Regions from separate parts of the Variovorax sp. ISS6 genome, predicted to be linked through region 1. Evidence: riboswitches for the same ligand, from Rfam matches in the RefSeq annotation. Region 1 holds a riboswitch; each other region holds the start of a gene.

Region 1 (6,249 bases):
GTGCGTACCAGCAGCGCCGTGTGGCCCTCGCGCGCGAGCTTGGTGTAGGCGCGAACGGTCGCGCCGTCGGTGCCGGCCGAGGGCAGGGGGTTGTCGGCCTCCTTCACGGTCGGGGTGATCTCGGCCAGCACGGTGGCGGGCGGCAGCAGGTAGACGTCGTCGCCGCTCACGCCCTGTTCGATGAGCTGGCGGCCGATCCGGTCGGCGTCCTCCGCGCTCGGGAACATCACCATCGAGTAGCCGGTGGGATAGAACGCGCCGCCGATGCTCGATGTCATCCGCGATTCCAGGCTGAACTGCTTCATGGGGGCCTCCTGTGTGTCTTGGCTGGCTGCTGATCCGCTTCGAAACTAGGCCGCGCACCGGCGCTCGCATGTAGGAGAAGCCCGGGAGCTGGGAACGGTGGGCGCCAACGCCCGTCGCAGGAAGCCCACAGGGTTTTCGCCGGCGGTGAACGTGATCGAGTACACGCGCGTTGTGACAGGGCGTGTCCACGATCCCGGCGGCGCGCCCCCATCATCGCCAACGCCCACCTTCCAGAGCTTCGCGTGAACACCATCCCCGCCACCCTGTCGCCGTCGCCCCGCAACCTCGCGCTGACCGTCCACGAGCTGGAGCCCGGCGAGTTCTACTGGGTGCTGATGGAGGCGGTCGACGATGCCGCGGGCGAGGGCGCGGTGCATTCCTACCTGCCGCTCGAGGCGGCCATCGAGCCGCACACCAGCTATTCGAACGCGCTGGTGGCCGGCGTCAGCGTGCTGCGCCGGCTGTTCGGCACCGAAGGCCCCGGCCGGGCGCAGGACACCCGCACGCCCGACGAGCCCGCGCGCACCCGCTCCCTATAATTCCCGCCGTTCGGTGCGGCCATTCTTCCGAGGAAGGAAGGACGCACCGGCACCACGGTTCGAAGGTGCCCCGCCAGCCATGCATGCCATGGCCAAGGGGTTAAACGGGAAGCAGGTGCGACGCGCCGGTTCACGGATCGACGCCTCCATTCCTGCGCTGCCCCCGCAACGGTCAGCGGATCTGGACGTCCTCACGCCATGCCCCCAGGGCATCGGCAGCCACTGCGCCCCCAAGGCGTGGGAAGGCGAGGGCTTCCGCAACGGCGCTGCAGTATCGACTGCGCGCCGCTGCGCTCCGCGAGCCCGGATACCGGCCTTCGTCACCGCCTCGGACGCTGCGGGAGTGCGTGTCCGGGCCGCCGGCCGGCGAAGCGCTCGCTTTACCCGCCGCCGGTCCCGGCCATCGATCGACCTCCCGCCGCGTCCACGTTCGGTCAGAGAGCCTGCGGGGACGCGGGCCGGAGGAGAAGTCACATGGATCACGCATCGCCGCCAGGCGATCGCAGGGGCGCGGCCGGCCGCCGCCCGCACCGCCACCGGGGTCGCCCGGCCACCCGCCGCCTCGGCGGCATGTCCGCCGCCATCGGCCTGGCCTTCGGGGCCGGCAGCGGCTTCGCGCAGCAGGCCGCCACCAGCCTGCCGCCGGTGCAGGTCGAGGCCGGCGCCCAGGGCGCGCTGTCGCTCGCCGAGCCCACGCAGACCGGCAGCCGCCTCGGCCTCACGCCGCTCGAGACGACCGCCAGCATCGAGGTGCTGACCGGCGAGACCATCCGCGCGCGCGGCGACGTCTCCGTCATCGAGGCCGCCACCCGCGCCACCGGCATCACCGGCGCGCCCTCGCCGGGCAACGGCAGCACCTCGATGGCCGCACGCGGCTTCTCGGGCCATGGCTCGGTGATGCAGCTGTTCGACGGCACGCGGCTGTTCGCGGGCGCGGGCACCGTCACCTTCCCGTTCGACACCTGGTCGGTCGACCGCATCGAGGTGCTGCGCGGCGCGGCCTCGGTCATGTATGGCGAAGGCGCGATCGGCGGCGCGATCAACGTGGTGCCCAAGAAGCCCACGCGCGGACCGATCCACAACGAGGCGCTGCTGAGCTACGGCTCCGACGCCACGCGCCAGGCCGCCTTCGGCAGCGGCGGCGCGATCAACGACAAGCTTTCGTACCGCTTCGACATCAGCCACCGCGCCACCCACGGCTTCATGGCGCGCGGCGAGGGCGAGAGCCTGGCCGTCGGTGGCGCGCTGCGCCTGGACGTCTCGCCCGAGCTGCAGTTCACCCTGTCGCACGACGAGGGCCGCCAGTCGCCGCAGCGCTACCAGGGCGTGCCGCTGATCGACGGGCGCCTCGACGGCCGGACCCTGCGCCAGAACTACAACGTCGACGACGCCGAGCTCAAGTACGACGACAAGTGGACGCGCCTCGACGCGCTGTGGACGCCCAGCGATGCCGTCACCGTGCACAACCAGCTCTACCGGCTCGCGAGCCAGCGCCACTGGCGCAACAGCGAGACCTACACCTTCAATGCCGCCACGCGCCGCGTGACGCGCGGCGACTACCTCGAGATCGGCCACGACCAGGAGCAGGTCGGCAACCGCACCGACGCCACCTTCCGGCACGAACTGCTCGGCATGAAGAACCAGGTACTGGTGGGCTTCGACATGAACCGCATCGACTTCCTGAACTCGAGCGACTCGCCCTACGGCGGCCGCTCGGTGGTCGACCCCTTCGTCTTCCTGCCCGGCTACTACCAGTCGCCGTCGCCCTACCTGCCGCGCTACCGGACCCGCACCAGCACCTACGCCGTGTTCGCCGAGGACAAGCTGGCCTTCGACGAGCGCTGGTCGCTGGTCGCCAGCCTGCGCTGGGACCATGCCAAGGTGGCGCGCACCGACCTGGCCAACGCGGCCAACAGCCTCACGAAGACCTTCGAGTACGCCACCGGCCGCATCGGCGCGGTGTATGCGCCCGATGCCTCGCAGTCCTTCTATGCGCAGCTGGCGCATGCGGCCGATCCGCTGACCTCGCTGATCAGCACCTCGACCACGCAGGCGCCGTTCGACCTCAGCACCGGCAACCAGGTCGAGGTCGGCTACAAGCGCCAGCTGGCCGACAACCGCGGCGCCTGGACCGTGGCCGCCTACCGCATCGAGAAGAAGAAGCTGCTGTCGCGCGACCAGAACAACCCCAGCGTCTTGCAGCAGGTCGGCAAGCAGTCGTCCGAGGGCATCGAGGCCACGCTCGACCTCGCTCTGACCCCGACGCTGCAGCTAGAGGCCAATGCGGCCAGGCTGCGCGCGCGCTACGACGACTTCAACGAGGCCGTGAGCGGCCGGCTGGTCTCGCGCGCCGGCAACACGCCGTTCGGCGTGCCCGAGGCAGCGGCCAACCTGTTCCTGCACTGGCATTTCCTGCCGCAGTGGGAGGCCGAGTTCGGCCTGCGCTACGTCGGCTCGCGCCAGGTCGACGCGGCCAACTCGCGCAAGATCGGCTCCTACACCGTGGCCGACGCCTCGGTGAGCTGGCAGGCCAACAAGTCGCTCAAGCTCGCGCTGCGCGGCTACAACCTCGGCGACCGCCGCTATCCGCTGTCGTTCTCGAACAGCGGCAACCAGTGGCTGCTGGGCCGTCCGCGCTCCTTCGAGCTGTCGGCGCTGGTGAACTTCTGAGATGACGCACGCCGCGCGCCGCGCCCGCGCCGATCGCCGCACTGCCTGGCAGCGCGCGTGGCCGCTCGCGCGCCACTGGCTCTACTGGACGCACCGCTGGCTCGGCATCGGCGGCTGCCTGCTGTTCGTCATGTGGTTCGTCTCGGGCGTGGTGATGATGTACGTGGGCTATCCCACGCTCACCGAGGGCGAGCGGCTCGCGGGCCTGCGCGCGCTCGACGTCGGCCAGGCCCGGGTCTCGCCCCCGGCCGCGCTCGAGGCCCTGCCCGAAGCAGCGCGCCAGCAGCCGCCGCGCCGCGTCGCGCTCGAGATGCAGGGCGGCGCGCAGCCGCAGCCGGTGTGGCGCATCGTCGATGCGCGCGGCGGTCGCCATGCGGTGTCGGCGCGCGATGGCCGATTGCTGGCCGGCGCCGACGCCGCGCAGGCCGAGGCCGTGGCGCGCGACTTCTCGGGCCAGCCCGCGGCGCGCTGGGCCGAGACGCTCGAGCGCGACCAGTGGACCGTGCCGCAGGGCCTCAACCCGCTGCGCCCGCTGCACCGCATCGAACTGAACGACGCGGCGGGCACCGAGCTCTACGTGTCGGCGCGCACCGGCGAGGTGGTGCGCGACACCACGCGCTCCGAGCGCTTCTGGAACTGGCTCGGCTCGGTGCCGCACTGGATCTACTTCACGCCGCTGCGCGCCGATCCGCCGCTGTGGCACGACGTGGTGGTGTGGCTCTCGGCCGCCTGCATCGTCTCGGCCGTGACCGGCATCGTGATCGGGATCCTGCGCCTCCGGCTGCGCCGGCGCTTCCGCAACGGGTCCGTCACGCCCTACACCGGCTGGATGGCCTGGCACCACATCGCGGGCCTGGTCGGCGGCTTCTTCGTGCTGACCTGGATCGTGAGCGGCTGGCTTTCGATGAACCCGAACCGCTGGTTCGAGCGCAACCCGGTCGACGCGGCCGCGATGGCGCGCTACACCGGCGGCGAACTCCCGGCCTTTCCGTGGCCTCCCGCCATGCCGCTGGCGGGCGAGGGCGCAGCGGCACCGCGCGAGGCGCTGCTGCAATGGTTCGACGGCCGGCCGCTGCTGCAGCTGCGCGATGCGCAGGCACGCGTGCGCGTGGTCGATGCCGCGAGCGGCGCGCCGGCCTCGATCGCGCGCGAGGACATCGTGCGCGCGGCCGCCCGGCTGCGCCCCGGCGCCACGGTGAGCGAGGCCGTGCTGCAGACTGCCTACGACTTTCACTGGTACGGCCACCACCGTGAGCGCGTGCTGCCGGTCTGGCGCCTCGCGTTCGACGATCCCGCGCGCACCCGGCTCTACATCGACCCGGCCAACGGCCAACTGGTCGGCAGCAGCGACCGAAATGCGCGGCTGCGGCGCTGGCTTTTCAATGCGGCCCACAGCCTCGACTTCCCCTGGCTGATCCAGTACCGGCCGGCCTGGGACCTGGTGATGTGGCTGCTGTCGATCGTCGGCGCCCTGGCCTCGGCCAGCGGCGTGGTGATCGGCTGGCGCCGGCTGCGGCCGCGCACGCGTTCTCCCACCGTGGCGCTCGCGCGTCCATGATCCAATCCACTTTCGCACTGCGGTGCCCTCCAGGAGCTGTTCCATGCACATCGAACCCGGTCTCGTCGACACGACCAAGATCTTTCTCAGCTATGCCACCGGCGCCGCGGCGCTCGCCTGCACGGGCAAGGTGGCTTTCGACACCCTGCTGAAGGACGGCCTGGCCGCCCTGGCATTGCGCTCGGCGATCGCCGTGGCGCTGGTGTTCTGCTTCTTCGAGGTGCTGCCGCACCACCCGGTGGGTGTATCGGAAGTGCACCTGATCCTCGGCACCACCTTGCTGCTGGTGTTCGGGCTCGCGCCCGCGGCCATCGGCCTGGCGGGCGGGCTGCTGGTGCAGGGCCTGTTCTTCGAGCCGCAGGACCTGCCGCAGTACGGCATGAACGTCACGACCCTGCTGGTGCCGCTGTTCGCCACCGCCGTGCTCGCGCGTCGCATCATTCCCGAGAAGCTGGCCTACGTGGACATCGGCTACGGTGAGGCCTTCAAGCTGTCGGTCGCCTACCAGGGCGGCATCGTGGTGTGGGTCGGCTTCTGGGCGCTCTACGGCCGCGGCACCGGGCTCGCGAACCTCGGCGAGATCGCCAGCTTCGGCGCCGCCTACATGACGGTGGTGCTGGTCGAGCCGCTGGTCGACCTCGGCGTGCTCGCCGGTGCCAAGGCCTGGCGCCGGCTGCAGGGCTCGGCCTTCGTCGAACGTCGCCTCTACACCGGCGCCTGAAAGAACTCCCGGAACCCTCCATGACCACCAGCAACGCAAAAATCCCCGTCACCATCGTCACGGGCTTCCTCGGCAGCGGCAAGACCACCTTGATGCGCCACATCCTCGGCAACGCCGAAGGCCGCCGCATCGCGGTGATCGTCAACGAGTTCGGCGAACTCGGCATCGACGGCGAGATCCTGCGCGGTTGCGGCATCGGCTGCGACGACGAGGGCAACGAGCGCGAGGGCGCGCTCTACGAACTCGCCAACGGCTGCGTCTGCTGCACCGTGCAGGAGGAGTTCCTGCCCGTGATGCTGCAGCTCGCCGAGCGCCGCGACCAGCTCGATGCCGTGCTGATCGAGACCTCGGGCCTCGCGCTGCCCAAGCCGCTGGTGCAGGCCTTCCAGTGGCCCGACATCGCCAACGTCTTCACCGTCGACTCGGTCGTGACCGTGGTCGACGGCCCGGCCGCC
Region 2 (6,249 bases), 1.3 Mb from region 1:
GATGGCCTGCGACAGCAGGTCCGCCGCGCGCACCTCGGCCGCGGCCGTGCCGAGCGCCGAGAGGGGCACCACGCCGAGGTAGCGCTGGTTCGCATCGACCACGTAGAGGTACTTCACCGGGTGCTGCAGGAACAGCCGGCTCATCGCCTCGCGATCGGCCTCGGGGCCGACCACCGTCTGCGCCGGCTGCACCAGGTCGCGGATGTGCAGCGAGCGCAGCCGCAGCTGCTCGTCCTGCTGCTCGCGCCGGCGCAGCGTGATCTCGTACATCGAGCCGGCGTTGGCCGAGCGCGCGACGAAATAGGCGATCACGCCGGCCAGCATCAGCGGCAGCATCACCTGGTAGTTGAGCGTCATCTCGAAGATCATGAGGATCGCCATCAGCGGCGCCTGCGTGGCCCCCGCGAGAAAGGCGCCCATGCCGACCACCGCATAGGCGTAGGGGGCCGACACCGCATGCGGCCACAGCGCCTGCGCGGCATGGCCGAACAGCGCGCCCACCATGCAGCCGAAGAACAGCGCCGGCGTGAACACGCCGCCCACCGCGCCCGAGCCGGCCGTGGCCAGCGTGGCGACCAGCTTGGCCGCGAGCACCATGGCGATCAGGGTCCAGGTCCAGGGCGTGTGCAGCACCGCGTTGACCACGCTGTAGCCATTGCCCCAGACCTCGGGCCAGGGCACCGACACCAGCCCCATCGCGAGCCCGCCGAGCGCGAGCCGCCACGGCAGCGCGAACGGCAGCCGCGCGAACAGCGCCCGGCTGCCCTGCAGCGCGCGCAGGAAGCCCGCGGCCGCGAAGCCCAGCAGCACGCCGAGCAGCGCGAACAGCGGGATCTCCGCGCCATGCAGCTCGGGGAACACCGGCATCTGGTAGGGCGGCTGGTAGCCGGGCAGGGCGCGCATCACGATGTTGGCGACCACCGCCGCGATCAGGATCGGGCCCACGCTCTCCATCACGATCGAGCCCAGCACGATCTCGGCGACGAAGAAGGCGCCCGCGATCGGCGCGTTGTACGCGGCCGTGAGGCCGGCCGCCGCGCCGCAGGCCACGAGCAGGCGCAGCCGCTCGACCGGGAAGCGGAACACCCGGCCCAGCAGCGAGGCGGCCAGCGCGGCGAGCTGCACCATCGAGCCCTCGCGGCCGATCGAGCCGCCGGTGCCGATGCTCACGAGCGAGGAGGCGCTGCGCACCAGCGTCTGCGCCACCGGGATGCGGCCGTCGCCGAGCACGATCGCCTCCATGTAGTTGGAGGTGGCACTGCGCACCGCCACGCGCTTCGCGAGCACGAGCAGGCCGCCGGCCACGAGGCCGCCCACGGCGGGGAAGGCGATGCGCGCCCACCACGGCAGCGCGCGCGCCATCGCGACCAGGCTGTCGCCGGGGCCGAGCACGACGTGCTCGAAGCCGCGCAGCGCGGCGCGGAAGCCCTCGGTCGCGAGCGTGCCGAGCAGGCCGGCGACGATGGACCACAGCAGCATCGATTGCCAGCCCGATACGCCGAACAGGCGCTGCAGGGCGGAGCGCAGGCGCAGCAATGGCGAGGAACGCAGGGTCATGCGGGGTGGTGGTGATGGCATCCCATAGCCCGTCGATGTTAGTGCGCGGGACGCGGCGAGCGTCGGGCGCACGCAACTTTCGACTTAAGGCGCGCGGCGCAACGCCTAGAATCTCGCCCGTTGGTGCCTGCGGCGTGGTTCACGCGCCGCGGTTCAACGGGAAGCAGGAGTGAAGGGACCGGCCGCGCGCCGGCACCGAAGCCGCCTGCGCTGCCCCCGCAACGGTCAAGCAGACGGCGCCGCAAGGCGCCACCCTCTCCACACGAGCCACTGGGCGCCCTGAAACAGGCGCCTGGGAAGGCGGCGAGGGCCGGTCTGCCAGCCCGGATACCGGCCAACAAGGCGGTTCGCGCATGCTCTTCGCTTCGTCGATGCAGGCACGGACCAATGGCGCCCCGGGCGCCGGCGGGGAGGCCGGCAAGGGGCATAGACGTTCGTTCGCTCACTCCATGATTTCCTGCGTTTCCTTCTCGCGCCGTTCGCGCGCTCGCATTCCCGCGTCCCGCATCGGCATGCGCCTGGCCGGCCTGCCGCTGGCCCTGGTGCCGGCCTTCGGCGGCCTGCTGCTGGCCCAGTTGCCGCTGGCGGCCTCGGCCCAGACTCCGGCCGGCGCGCTCGGCGAGACCGTGGTCACGGCCAACCGCACCGCGCAGCCGCTGTCGGACCTGGTGGCCGATGTCTCGGTGATCGACCGCGAGACCATCGAGCGCAGCGGTTCCACCGGCGTGGCCGACGTGCTCGCGCGCCAGGCCGGCATCCAGATCGTGCGCAACGGCGGCGTCGGCAACTCGACCAGCGTCTACATCCGCGGCGCCGAGACGCGCTTCACCGCCGTCTACATCGACGGCGTGCGCGTGGACTCGCAGGCCACCGGCGGCGCGGCCTGGGAGAGCATCCCGCTGGCGCAGATCGACCGCATCGAGGTCTTGCGCGGCCCGGCCGCCGCGGTCTACGGCTCCGACGCCATCGGCGGCGTGATCCAGCTGTTCACCAAGCGCGGCGAGGAGGGGGTGTCGCCCTCGATCGGCGTGGGTGTCGGCAGCCACGGCCTGTTCCGCACCGAGGCGGCGATCAGCGGCAAGGCCAACGCCTTCGACTATTCGTTCGGCGTGGCGCACGAGGAAAGCCGCGGCTTCAACATCCAGCCGCTCGAGAAGCGCACGCTGCCCAAGGACGGCTTCACCAGCCCCGACCGCGACGGCTACAACACCACCTCGGGCAACGTGCGCCTGGGCTGGCAGATCGCGCCCGGCCAGCGGCTCGAGGCCACCGCGCTGTCGAGCGATACCAAGGCGCACTACGACGCCGCCAAGTCCGGCAGCAAGCCGCCGGCCTACTACCTCGACGACCAGAGCCGCAACCGGCTGCGCACCGCCGGCCTGACCTGGTCGGCGCAATGGAACGAGGTCTACAGCACCCGGCTGCAGGTGACCGATTCGCAGTCGGTCTACAGCACCATGCCCTCGTACTACCGCACCGAGACCCGGCTGCGCGGCTACCTGTTCCAGAACGAACTGCGCTTCGGTCCGCACCTGGTGACGGCCGCGCTCGAACGCCGCGAGGACCGGCTCGAGAACGCCCCCACCAGCAGCACCGACAAGGGCCTGGCGCGCAAGCGCTCGCAGGACGCGGTCTCGCTCGGCTACGGCTTCGTGCAGGGCCCGCACTCGTTGCAGCTCAACGTGCGCCACGACGACGACAGCGAGTTCGGCGGCAAGACCACCGGCAGCGCCGCCTACGGCTTCGCGATCACGCCGAAGCTGCGCGTGACCGCCTCGGCCGGCACCGCCTTCCGCGCGCCCACGCTCTACCAGCGCTTCAGCGAATACGGCAAACCCGACCTGCAGCCCGAGTCGAGCCGCAACGTCGAGCTCGGCCTCAAGTACACCGACGGCCCGACCAACGCCGGCATCGTGGTCTACCGCAACAACGTGCGCAACCTGATCGTGTTCGACTCGACCGCCAGGGGCTGCGCCTCGTCCTTCGGCTGCTACGGCAGCACCGCGCGGGCGCGCTACGAGGGCGTGACGCTGTCGGCCGGCCACCGCATCGGCGACGTGACGCTGCGCGCCTCGCTCGACTTCCAGGATCCGCGCGACCTCGCGACCGACAAGCTGCTGGCCCGCCGCGCCAAGCGCTACGGCACCCTGGGTGCCGACTGGCGCCTCGGCGGCTGGACGCTGGGCGCCGAGGTGCAGGCCTCGAGCCAGCGCTACGACGACGCGGCCAACACGCGCAAGCTCGGCGGCTACACGCTGCTGAACCTCGTGGCCAGCACGAAGATCGTGCGCGACGTCGACCTGGTCGCGCGCATCGACAATGTGGGCGACAAGGACTACATGCTCGCGCGCGGCTACGTCACCGGTGGCCGCAACGCGTACGTCGGATTGAAGTGGACGCCCCAGTAAGCCAGCACCTGCCCGATCGCGCGGCGCGCTGCGCCGCCGTGCTCGTGGCCGCGCCCGCTTCGGGTCAGGGCAAGACCACCGTGGCCGCAGCGCTCGCGCGGCTGCATGCGCGCCAGGGCCGGCGCGTGCGCGCCTTCAAGTGCGGGCCCGACTTCCTCGACCCGCACTGGCTGCGGCTCGCCACCGGCGCGCCCGTGCATTCGCTCGACCTGTGGATGACCGGCGAGGCCGACTGCCGCGCGCGGCTGCATGCGGCCGCGGCCGAGTCCGACCTCGTGATCGTCGAGGGCGTGATGGGCCTGTTCGACGGCACGCCGAGCGCGGCCGACCTGGCGCAGCGCTTCGGCCTGCCGGTGCTGGCCGTGATCGACGCCCAAGCGATGGCCGGCACCTTCGGCGCGCTGGCGCATGGGCTGCAGAGCTTCAGGCCCGGCATGCCCTGGGCCGGCGTGCTGGCCAATCGCGTGGCCGGCGAGCGCCATGCCGACATGCTGCGCGGCGCCTTGCGCGAGCCCGCGGACTGGCTCGGCGCCTTGCCGCGCGACGCGGGCTTCTCGCTGCCCGAACGCCACCTGGGCCTGGTGGCGGCGCACGAGCTGGGCGACGCGGCCGAGCGGCTCGACCGCGTGGCCGATGCGCTGGCCGGCACGCCGCTGGGGTCGCTGCAACTGCCGCAGGTGCGCTTCGAGCCACCTTCCACCGGTGAGGTCGCCCCGATCGCGCCGCTGCTCGCGGGCCGCACCATCGCCATCGCGCGCGACGCGGCCTTCTCGTTCATCTACCCGGCCAACCTCGACACGCTGGGTGCGCTCGGCGCCAGGCTGGTCTTCTTCTCGCCGCTGGCCGGCGATGCGCTGCCCGACTGCGATGCGCTGTGGCTGCCCGGCGGTTATCCCGAGCTGCATGCCGCCACGCTCGCGCGGCGTTCGGACCTGCGCGCCGCGCTCGCCGCCCATGCGGCCGCGGGCCGGCCGATCTGGGCCGAATGCGGGGGGATGATGGCGCTGTTCGACGAGATCGCGGTGCCCGGGGATGGCAACGAAGCCGCGGTGCATGCGCTCTGGGGCCTGCTGCCCGGGCGCGTCACGCTGCAGAAGCGGCTCGCCGGCCTCGGCCCGCAGGCGCTCGCGCTGGGCGCGCACACGCTGCGCGGCCATACCTTCCACTACTCGCGCTGCGAGACACCGCTCGTGCCGGCCGCCCATTCGCGCCGCCCGCAAGGCACGGCCGGTGGCGAGGCGCTCTACGTGCACGGCTGCGTGCGCGCGAGCTACTTCCACGCCTGGTTCGCCTCCAGTCCCGAAGCCACCGCGCGGCTGTTCGACGCCGCGCCGCTCGAAACCGGGGCACCGGCTGCCCAGGAGCATCGCGTTGACGCCTGAACACGAATTCATCCTCGGCGGCCAGAAGAGCGGCAAGTCGCGTCGCGCCGAGCAGCGCGCGGCCGACTGGCTGGCGGCCGCGCCGAAGCAGCGCCGCGCGGTACTGATCGCCACCGCGCAGGCCTACGACGACGAGATGCGCGAGCGCATCGTGCGCCACCAGGCCGACCGCGCCGAGCGCGTGCCCAGCCTGCGCACCATCGAGGAACCGGTCGAGCTGGCGCGCGCCATCGTGACCCAGAGCACGCCCGAGTCGCTGGTGCTGGTCGACTGCCTCACGATGTGGCTCACGAACCTGCTGATGCCGCTGCGCGCCGAGGGCGCGCGGCCGGTCTCGCGCACGCCCGCCGCGCACGTCAACCTGCTGCTGGGCGCGCTGCGCGATGCGCGCGGTCCCGTGGTGCTGGTGGGCAACGAGATCGGCCTGGGCGTGATCCCGCTGGGCCGCGAGACGCGCGCCTTCGTCGATGCGTTGGGGCGGCTCAACCAGGACGTGGCGGCGGCCTGCCAACGCGTCACGCTGATGACGGCCGGATTGCCGCTGACGCTGAAGGAGCCGGGCCGATGAAGAAGTTTCTCGCCGCCGCGCTGGCGGCACTCGCGCTGGGCCTCGGCCTGTGGTCGCCGCCCGCGAGCGCGCTCGAGGTGGTCGACGAGCGCGGCGTGAGCGTGGAGCTGCCGCAGCCGCCGCAGCGCATCGTGACCCTGCTGCCCTCGCTGACCGAATCGGTCTGCGCGCTCGGCGCCTGCGCGCGGCTGGTCGGCGTCGATCGCTATTCGAATTCGCCCGCATCGGTGCGCACGCTGCCGCAACTCGGTGGCGGCATCGATCCCAACGTCGAGGCCGTGGTGGCGCTCAGGCCCGACGTGGTGCTGCTCGCCAAGTCCTCGCGCGTGACCGA
Region 3 (6,249 bases), on a different contig from region 1:
TAGCCGTTCCAGCGCGGCGAGAGCTGGAACTGCCACTGGGTTTCGATGCCCTTGGTGCGCGAGGTCGCGTTGCTGAAGACGAAGGAGTCGGGGCCGTTGCGGTAGGAGCGCTGGCCGTCGATCTTCTCGGCCTCGAACAGGCTGACCTGATAGCTCCAGCGGTCGTCCGCCGCGCGGCCCTTCAGGCCCACTTCCTTGCTGCGCGTGATCTCGGGCCGCAGGATGTCGGGCACCACCACGCCGCCGCGCGTGTTGAGCGCCACCGCCTGCGGCCGGAAGCCTTCGCTCCAGTTCGCGAACACGGCGTGCGAGGAGGCATCGCCCTGCAGGAACAGCCAGTCCACGCCGGCGCGCGGGCTGGTGTGGCTGCCTTCCTGCGCCGAGATCACCTGCGTGCCCGTGCGGCCGAGGGTCTGCTCGAAGCGGTCGTGGCGCACGCCCAGCGTGAAGCCGACCGGGCCGTACTCGAAGCGGTCCTGCAGGTAGACGCTGCGCACCTCCTGGTCGAAGCGCGAGGAGGTGATGCTGCCGCGCACGCCGCGCGGATCGTTGCGCACGTTGCTCACGGGGATGTCGTAGAACGGCCCGCGGTAGGTGGGCGCGTTGCTGAAGCTCGGCGAGTCGAGGCCCTGCCAGCCGCGCTCGAGGTTGAAGCCGGCCTGGAACTCGTTGCTCCAGCCCTTGCCCGCCATCAGGTGCGTGGCGGCGAGCTCGTGGTAGACGCCGCGGTCGGCGGTGTAGCTCTCGGAATAGCCCTTGCTCACGGCCGCGGGCGGCGGAACGATGGTGATGCCGCCGGCGAAGAAGCGGTTGTAGCGCGCGAAGCTGCTCAGGTGGTTGATCGACCAGCCGGCGCCGAGCTCGAAGCGGTTCTTCCACGAGAACGACTGGTAGTCGCCCGTGACGTAGGAGTCGGGAATGCCGTAGTTGTCGCGCGAGGTGATGCCGAAGATCGGCTTGCCGTTGACCAGCGGCACGATCGAGCCGCGGTCGCCGCGCACGCGTGTGTCGTAGAGCTGGAAGCCGGTGGTCCAGTGGCGCGTGACGGCGAAATCGCCGCCGACCAGCAGGGCCGACTGCGCGCGGCCGGCATCGCGCTGGAAGCCGTTGTAGTCGCTGTTGGCCACGCCCACATAGAGGTTGCCGCGCTCGAAGTCCCAGCGGTAGCGCAGGCTGCCGTCGAGGCGGCCGTAGCTGCCGACGGTGGCCGTGAGGCTGCCGCCCGCGCGCTCGGGCTTCATGAAGAACTGCGCCACGCCGCCGATCGCGTTCTTGCCGTAGAGCGCCGAGGCCGGGCCCTTGATGAACTCGAGCCGGTCCACCAGGTCGGGCGCGATCAGCGTGATGTCTGCATTGCCCTGCAGCAGGCGCAGCGGCACGCCGTCCATCAGCACCAGCACGTCCTGCGTGTCGCGCAGGCCGCGGGTCTCGAAGCGCGAGTAGTAGTTGCCCTGCGTGCCGTACTGCAGGCCCGGCACGCTGCGCAGCGTGTCCTCGAGCGTGACGGCGCCCACCGCGTCGAGCTGCGCGCGTTCGACCGAATAGGTGGCGAAGGGCAGGCGCAGCGTGTCGGCTTCCTGGCGCGTGGCGGTGGAGATGGTCTTGCGGTCGCTGACGGTGGTGGGCGGCAGCGAGCCTTCGGCGTCCTGCGCCGAAGCGACCGAGGCGAGCAGCATGACGCCGGATCCGATGAGGGCTTGGTGGGGTCTGACGCGGCCGCGCCGGGAGATGTTGCGCACGAGGGTTTCCTTCGAGCCCGCGCTCCCGCGGGCCATGAGAACAACCGGACGCCGAGGGGACCCGCCAGCGACCGGCCCCGCGCCCACGCGTGACCGATACGGCTTGCCTGCACTCCCGCAGCGACCGAACGAGGCGAAGGCCGGTATCCGGGCTTGCGGAGCGCCGCGGTGCATCAGGGAGATGCGCCGTTGCCGCGATCCTCGCCTTCCCATGCCGGGGCACAGTGACTGACGATGCCCGCGAGGGCATCGACCGTGAGAATCGCGAATCCGCCGACCGTTGCGGGGGCAGCGCAGGACTGGGGCCCTGGAGGGCTCGTCACCTGCTTCCCGTTTAACGCCGGTCCTGCAACCGGCGCACCTTCGCGCGTGCCGGCTTGGGTGATGCTTTCGTTTGCATCGGCCGGCGGGGCGGATTATAGGAGCGGGTCTTGCGCCGCCCGGCGCGAAAAGCTCAGGCCGCGGGGGCGGGCGTGGGCGTCTGTGGCAGCCGCACGGTGAACACCACGTAGCCGTCGTCGTGCGCATAGCCGAGGCTGCCGCGGTGCGAGCGCACGATGGCCTGCGCGATGTGCAGCCCTAGGCCCAGTCCGCCCTTGTTGCGCTCGTTGGGCACGCTGCGCCGCTTGAAGGCGCTGAACAGGTCGGGCACCAGCGCGGCATCGATCGGCGGCGCGCGGTTGGCCACGCTGAACACCACGTGCCCTTCGGCCTGCTCGAGCCGGATGCGCACCGCCTCGCCGGGCAGGCCGTGGTGGCGCGCATTGCTCACGAGGTTGCCGACCAGCTGCGCCATGCGGTCGGGGTCGGCCAGCACGGGCAGCGTGCTGGGCGCCTCCAGCTCGAGCTGCGAGCCGGGGTAGGCGGTGCGCGACTCGTCGACCGCGTCTTCCAGCAGCCGTGCCAGGTCGATCTGCGCCGGCACCACCTGCAGGCCCATGCCGCTTTGCAGGCGCGAGGCATCGAGCACCTGGCCGATCAGCCGCGCCATGCGGCTGCTCGATGTCTGGATGCGCTGGCCCAGCCGCGCGCCGGCGTTGCTGCCGTCGGGCAGGCTGCGCTCGAGCAGCTTGGCCGCCATCGTGATCGACTGCAGCGGATCGCGCAGGTCGTGGCCGAGCACGGCCAGCAGCTCGGTGCGGGCCTTGTAGGTGTCGGCCAGCCGCGCCGCGCTGGCGCGGATCAGCTCGTCGCGCAACTGGCGCGCGAAGTCGAGGTCGTTGGTGCCCCAGGGCACGCTGGTGTCGCGCACCGTCTCTTTCCAGACGTCGAAGGAGCCGCGCGGCGTGAGCCGGGGGCCGAGCGGGCCGCTCACGTAGTGCTTCTCGGGCTTGCCGCCCCAGCTGATGGTCTCGACCTGCTCCTTGCGCGCGAGCACCAGCCAGCCGTTGTCGATCGCGTCGAAGCGCAGCGCGAGAAAGCCGCACCACACGCCGCCCAGCGAACGCAGGTTCTCGGGCAGCCGCTCGCGCTCGTGCAGCGCCACGATCTCGTCGCCGTTCGTCGACGCGGTGAGCCACTGGATCAGCGCCGCCGCGGCCTCGCGCGGCATGTCGCCTTCCACATGCAGCCGCGACTGCTCTGCGATGATCGCCGCCTGCGCGTCGAAGGCATCGGCCAGCGGGCGCGCCAGCCCGATCAGCGCGCTGAAGGTGTCCTCGGCATGCAGCACGGCCTCGATCAGCGAGCCGCGCAGCTGCGCCGCGCTCGAGACCCAGCCTGCCTGCTCGCGCGCCAGCAGGCTCTGCACGTTCGAGGCCAGCAGCTGCGCGAGCACGTCGCAGGCCATGCGGATCGCGTAGGGCACCTGGTGGGCGCTGCGATGGTGGCAAGCCAGCATGCCCCAGAGCTGGCCGTTGATGACGATCGAGATGCTCATCGACGCGCCCACGCCCATGTTGCGCAGGTACTCGATGTGGATCGGCGACACGCTGCGCAGCGTGCAGTGGCTCATGTCCAGCGGCGGCAGCTGCGGATCGGCCACGTCGAGCCCGACCGGCGTCGACTGCACGTCGGCGATCAGGCGCAGGGTGTTGATCACGTAGAGCCGGCGCGCCTGCGCCGGGATGTCGCTGGCCGGATAGCGGCGGCCCACGAAGGGCTCGAGCGCCTCGTGGCGGCGCTCGGCCACCACCTCGCCGCTGTCGTCGTGGCGGAAGCGGTAGGCCATCACGCGGTCGAAACCCGTGAGCTGCCGCACGGCTTCCACCGAGAGATTGAGCAGTCCGTCGATCGAGCCCTGGCGCTTGAGCCGGTCCATCGCGCGGTGCGCCTTGAGCGCGAAGTCCGACACCGCGTCCGCCGTGGCGTCGCGGGCCTCGAACTCGGCCACCAGCTCGTAGCCGACGCGGTGCAGGATCAGGTCGAAGCGGCGCTCGCCGAGTCTGACCTCGAAGTTGATCGGCGAGCCCTCGCCGGTATCGACCGCGACGCCGTTGGCCTCGTGCAGTGCCTCGTGCACCAGCGCGTCGCCCATGAAGTGGCTGGCCGACAGGCGTTCGCCCAGGGCGGGTGCCGTGTCGCCCAACAGCGCACGGGCATTGGCGCTGACGCGCGTCAGCGTGAGGGTCGAGGCATCGAACGCGAACAGTGCGCCATGGTGCTGCACCAGGCCCGGGATGTGGATGGGCTCGCTGTCGCAGTTCGCCAGGGTGACGGGCTGCGTCGGTGTGGGATGGGGCGGCCGTTCCAAGTGGCGGTGAGCGCTTCGCGCGTTGTGTGAGGGTGAGAAAGTCACGGGTCGCGCCGGGTGCGCGAAGGTGGAACAGGGCATTCTGCCTGACCTGCCGACGGGGCTTCGGCAGGCGGGCGCACAGGGGCCAAACATAAGCTTCTCTTATCGAATCCCGGGCAAGTTCTAACTGGAAATGTCCTGGCAAGGCGCCCATCATCGAGTTCCAGAGAGACATGACTTGCCGCCTCGACGCGAGCGATGCGCCCAGCGCTTCACAGGACAAGATGAACCCAGAGAACAACGACCAAGAGACGAGCCCGCGCACTTCGGCTGCGATGCCTACGGCCGGCGAGCGCAACCGCGAGCACATGCTCGCGATTTTGAACCAGGTGCGGGCGCTCGAACAGCGGGCGGTCGACAAATCCGCGAGATCGGCCGAGGCGTTTCACGCGCGAGGCAAGCTGCTGCCCAGGGAGCGGCTGGCCCACCTGCTGGACGCGGACCGTCCTTTTTTCGAGCTGATGACGCTGTGCGGCTACTGCGGGATCGAGGACCCGGACCCGGCCACCAGCGTGCCGGGGTCCGCCCTCATCGTCGGCATCGGTCACATCGAAGGCGTGCGTTGCATGGTGGCGGTGAACGACGCGGGCATCAGCGCTGGCGCGATGCAGGCGCTGACGGGCCAGAAGCTGATACGGGCGCAGGAGATCGCCCTCGCCCAGAAGCTGCCCTTCGTGCAACTGGTGGAGAGCGCAGGCGGCAACCTGCGCAAGTACCGGGTCGAGCGCTTCGTGGTCGGGGGCGGCATGTTCTACAACCTGGCGCGGCTGTCGGCGGCCGGCGTTCCCGTGGTGTCGCTGATCCACGGTTCCTCCGCCGCCGGCGGTGCCTATCTGCCCGGCCTGTCCGATCACGTGATCATGGTGCGCGGACAGGCCCATGCCTATCTCGCCGGTCCGTCGCTGTTGCGGGCGGCCACCGGCGAGGAAGCCAGCGACGAGGAGCTCGGCGGCGCCGACATGCATGCCGGCGTGTCCGGCCTCGCGGACCATGTGGCCGACAACGACCTGGACGGCATCGCGCGTCTTCGCGACGTGGTCGACACGATCGGCTGGCGAGACGCGCCCGAGAGCCGGCGCTGGGACGAGCCGCTGGACGCCGCCGAAGACCTTTTGGGCCTCATGCCAGCCGACACCCGCACCCCGATCGACATGCGCAGCGTGATCGCGCGCATCGTCGACGGCTCCCGGTTCAAGGAATTCAAGGCGATGTACGGCGCACACACTGTTTGCGGCCACGCCCATATCGAGGGGCACCCGGTCGGCATCCTGACGAACAACGGGCCGCTCGACTGCGACGGTTCCACCAAGGCGGCCCAGTTCATCCAGCTTTGCGTGCAGCTGGGCCGGCCCCTGGTCTTCCTGCAGAACATCACGGGCTTCATGGTCGGCCGCGAGCATGAGCAGGCGGGGATGATCAAGCACGGAGCGAAGCTGATCCAGGCGCTGTCCAATGCGACGGTGCCTCGTCTGACGGTGCTGTGCGGCTCGTCCTTTGGCGCGGGCAACTACGGCATGTGCGGGCGCGCTTTCCGTCCCGACTTTCTCTTTTCGTGGCCGACCGCACGCACCGCGGTCATGGGCGGCGAGCAGGCGGCGATGACGATGCGCCTGGTCGCCGAGAACGCCGCCCGCCGCCATGGGCGCGCCATCGACGAACAGGCCCTCGAGGCGGAAAGCCGGGACATCGTCGCGACCTTCGATCGCCAGTCGAGCGCGATCCATACCAGCAGCCTGCTGCTTGACGACGGAATCATCGATCCGCGGCACACGCGCT

The links. Region 1 has a riboswitch for cobalamin ahead of AC1HIL_RS15835 (TonB-dependent receptor). Riboswitches for the same ligand answer to the same signal wherever they lie in the genome.
Region 2: another riboswitch for cobalamin. It lies ahead of AC1HIL_RS21870 (TonB-dependent receptor domain-containing protein); the one in region 1 lies ahead of AC1HIL_RS15835 (TonB-dependent receptor).
Region 3: another riboswitch for cobalamin. It lies ahead of AC1HIL_RS35540 (TonB-dependent siderophore receptor); the one in region 1 lies ahead of AC1HIL_RS15835 (TonB-dependent receptor).

Annotation. Positions count from the first base shown of each region.
Region 1 is NZ_JAWRZC010000001.1:3,442,086-3,448,334, forward strand. Features, by position in the region: gene AC1HIL_RS15825 (hypothetical protein) at 1-305, opposite strand, end outside; gene AC1HIL_RS15830 (hypothetical protein) at 549-845, shown strand; cobalamin riboswitch at 893-1,178, shown strand; gene AC1HIL_RS15835 (TonB-dependent receptor) at 1,416-3,515, shown strand; gene AC1HIL_RS15840 (PepSY domain-containing protein) at 3,517-5,073, shown strand; gene AC1HIL_RS15845 (energy-coupling factor ABC transporter permease) at 5,117-5,794, shown strand; gene cobW (cobalamin biosynthesis protein CobW) at 5,815-6,249, shown strand, end outside.
Region 2 is NZ_JAWRZC010000001.1:4,705,345-4,711,593, reverse strand. Features, by position in the region: gene AC1HIL_RS21875 (ClcB-like voltage-gated chloride channel protein) at 1-1,557, opposite strand, end outside; cobalamin riboswitch at 1,663-1,910, shown strand; gene AC1HIL_RS21870 (TonB-dependent receptor domain-containing protein) at 2,007-3,965, shown strand; gene AC1HIL_RS21865 (cobyrinate a,c-diamide synthase) at 3,950-5,347, shown strand; gene cobU (bifunctional adenosylcobinamide kinase/adenosylcobinamide-phosphate guanylyltransferase) at 5,337-5,915, shown strand; gene AC1HIL_RS21855 (ABC transporter substrate-binding protein) at 5,912-6,249, shown strand, end outside.
Region 3 is NZ_JAWRZC010000002.1:841,320-847,568, reverse strand. Features, by position in the region: gene AC1HIL_RS35540 (TonB-dependent siderophore receptor) at 1-1,676, opposite strand, end outside; cobalamin riboswitch at 1,861-2,119, opposite strand; gene AC1HIL_RS35535 (ATP-binding protein) at 2,194-4,431, opposite strand; gene AC1HIL_RS35530 (acyl-CoA carboxylase subunit beta) at 4,749-6,249, shown strand, end outside.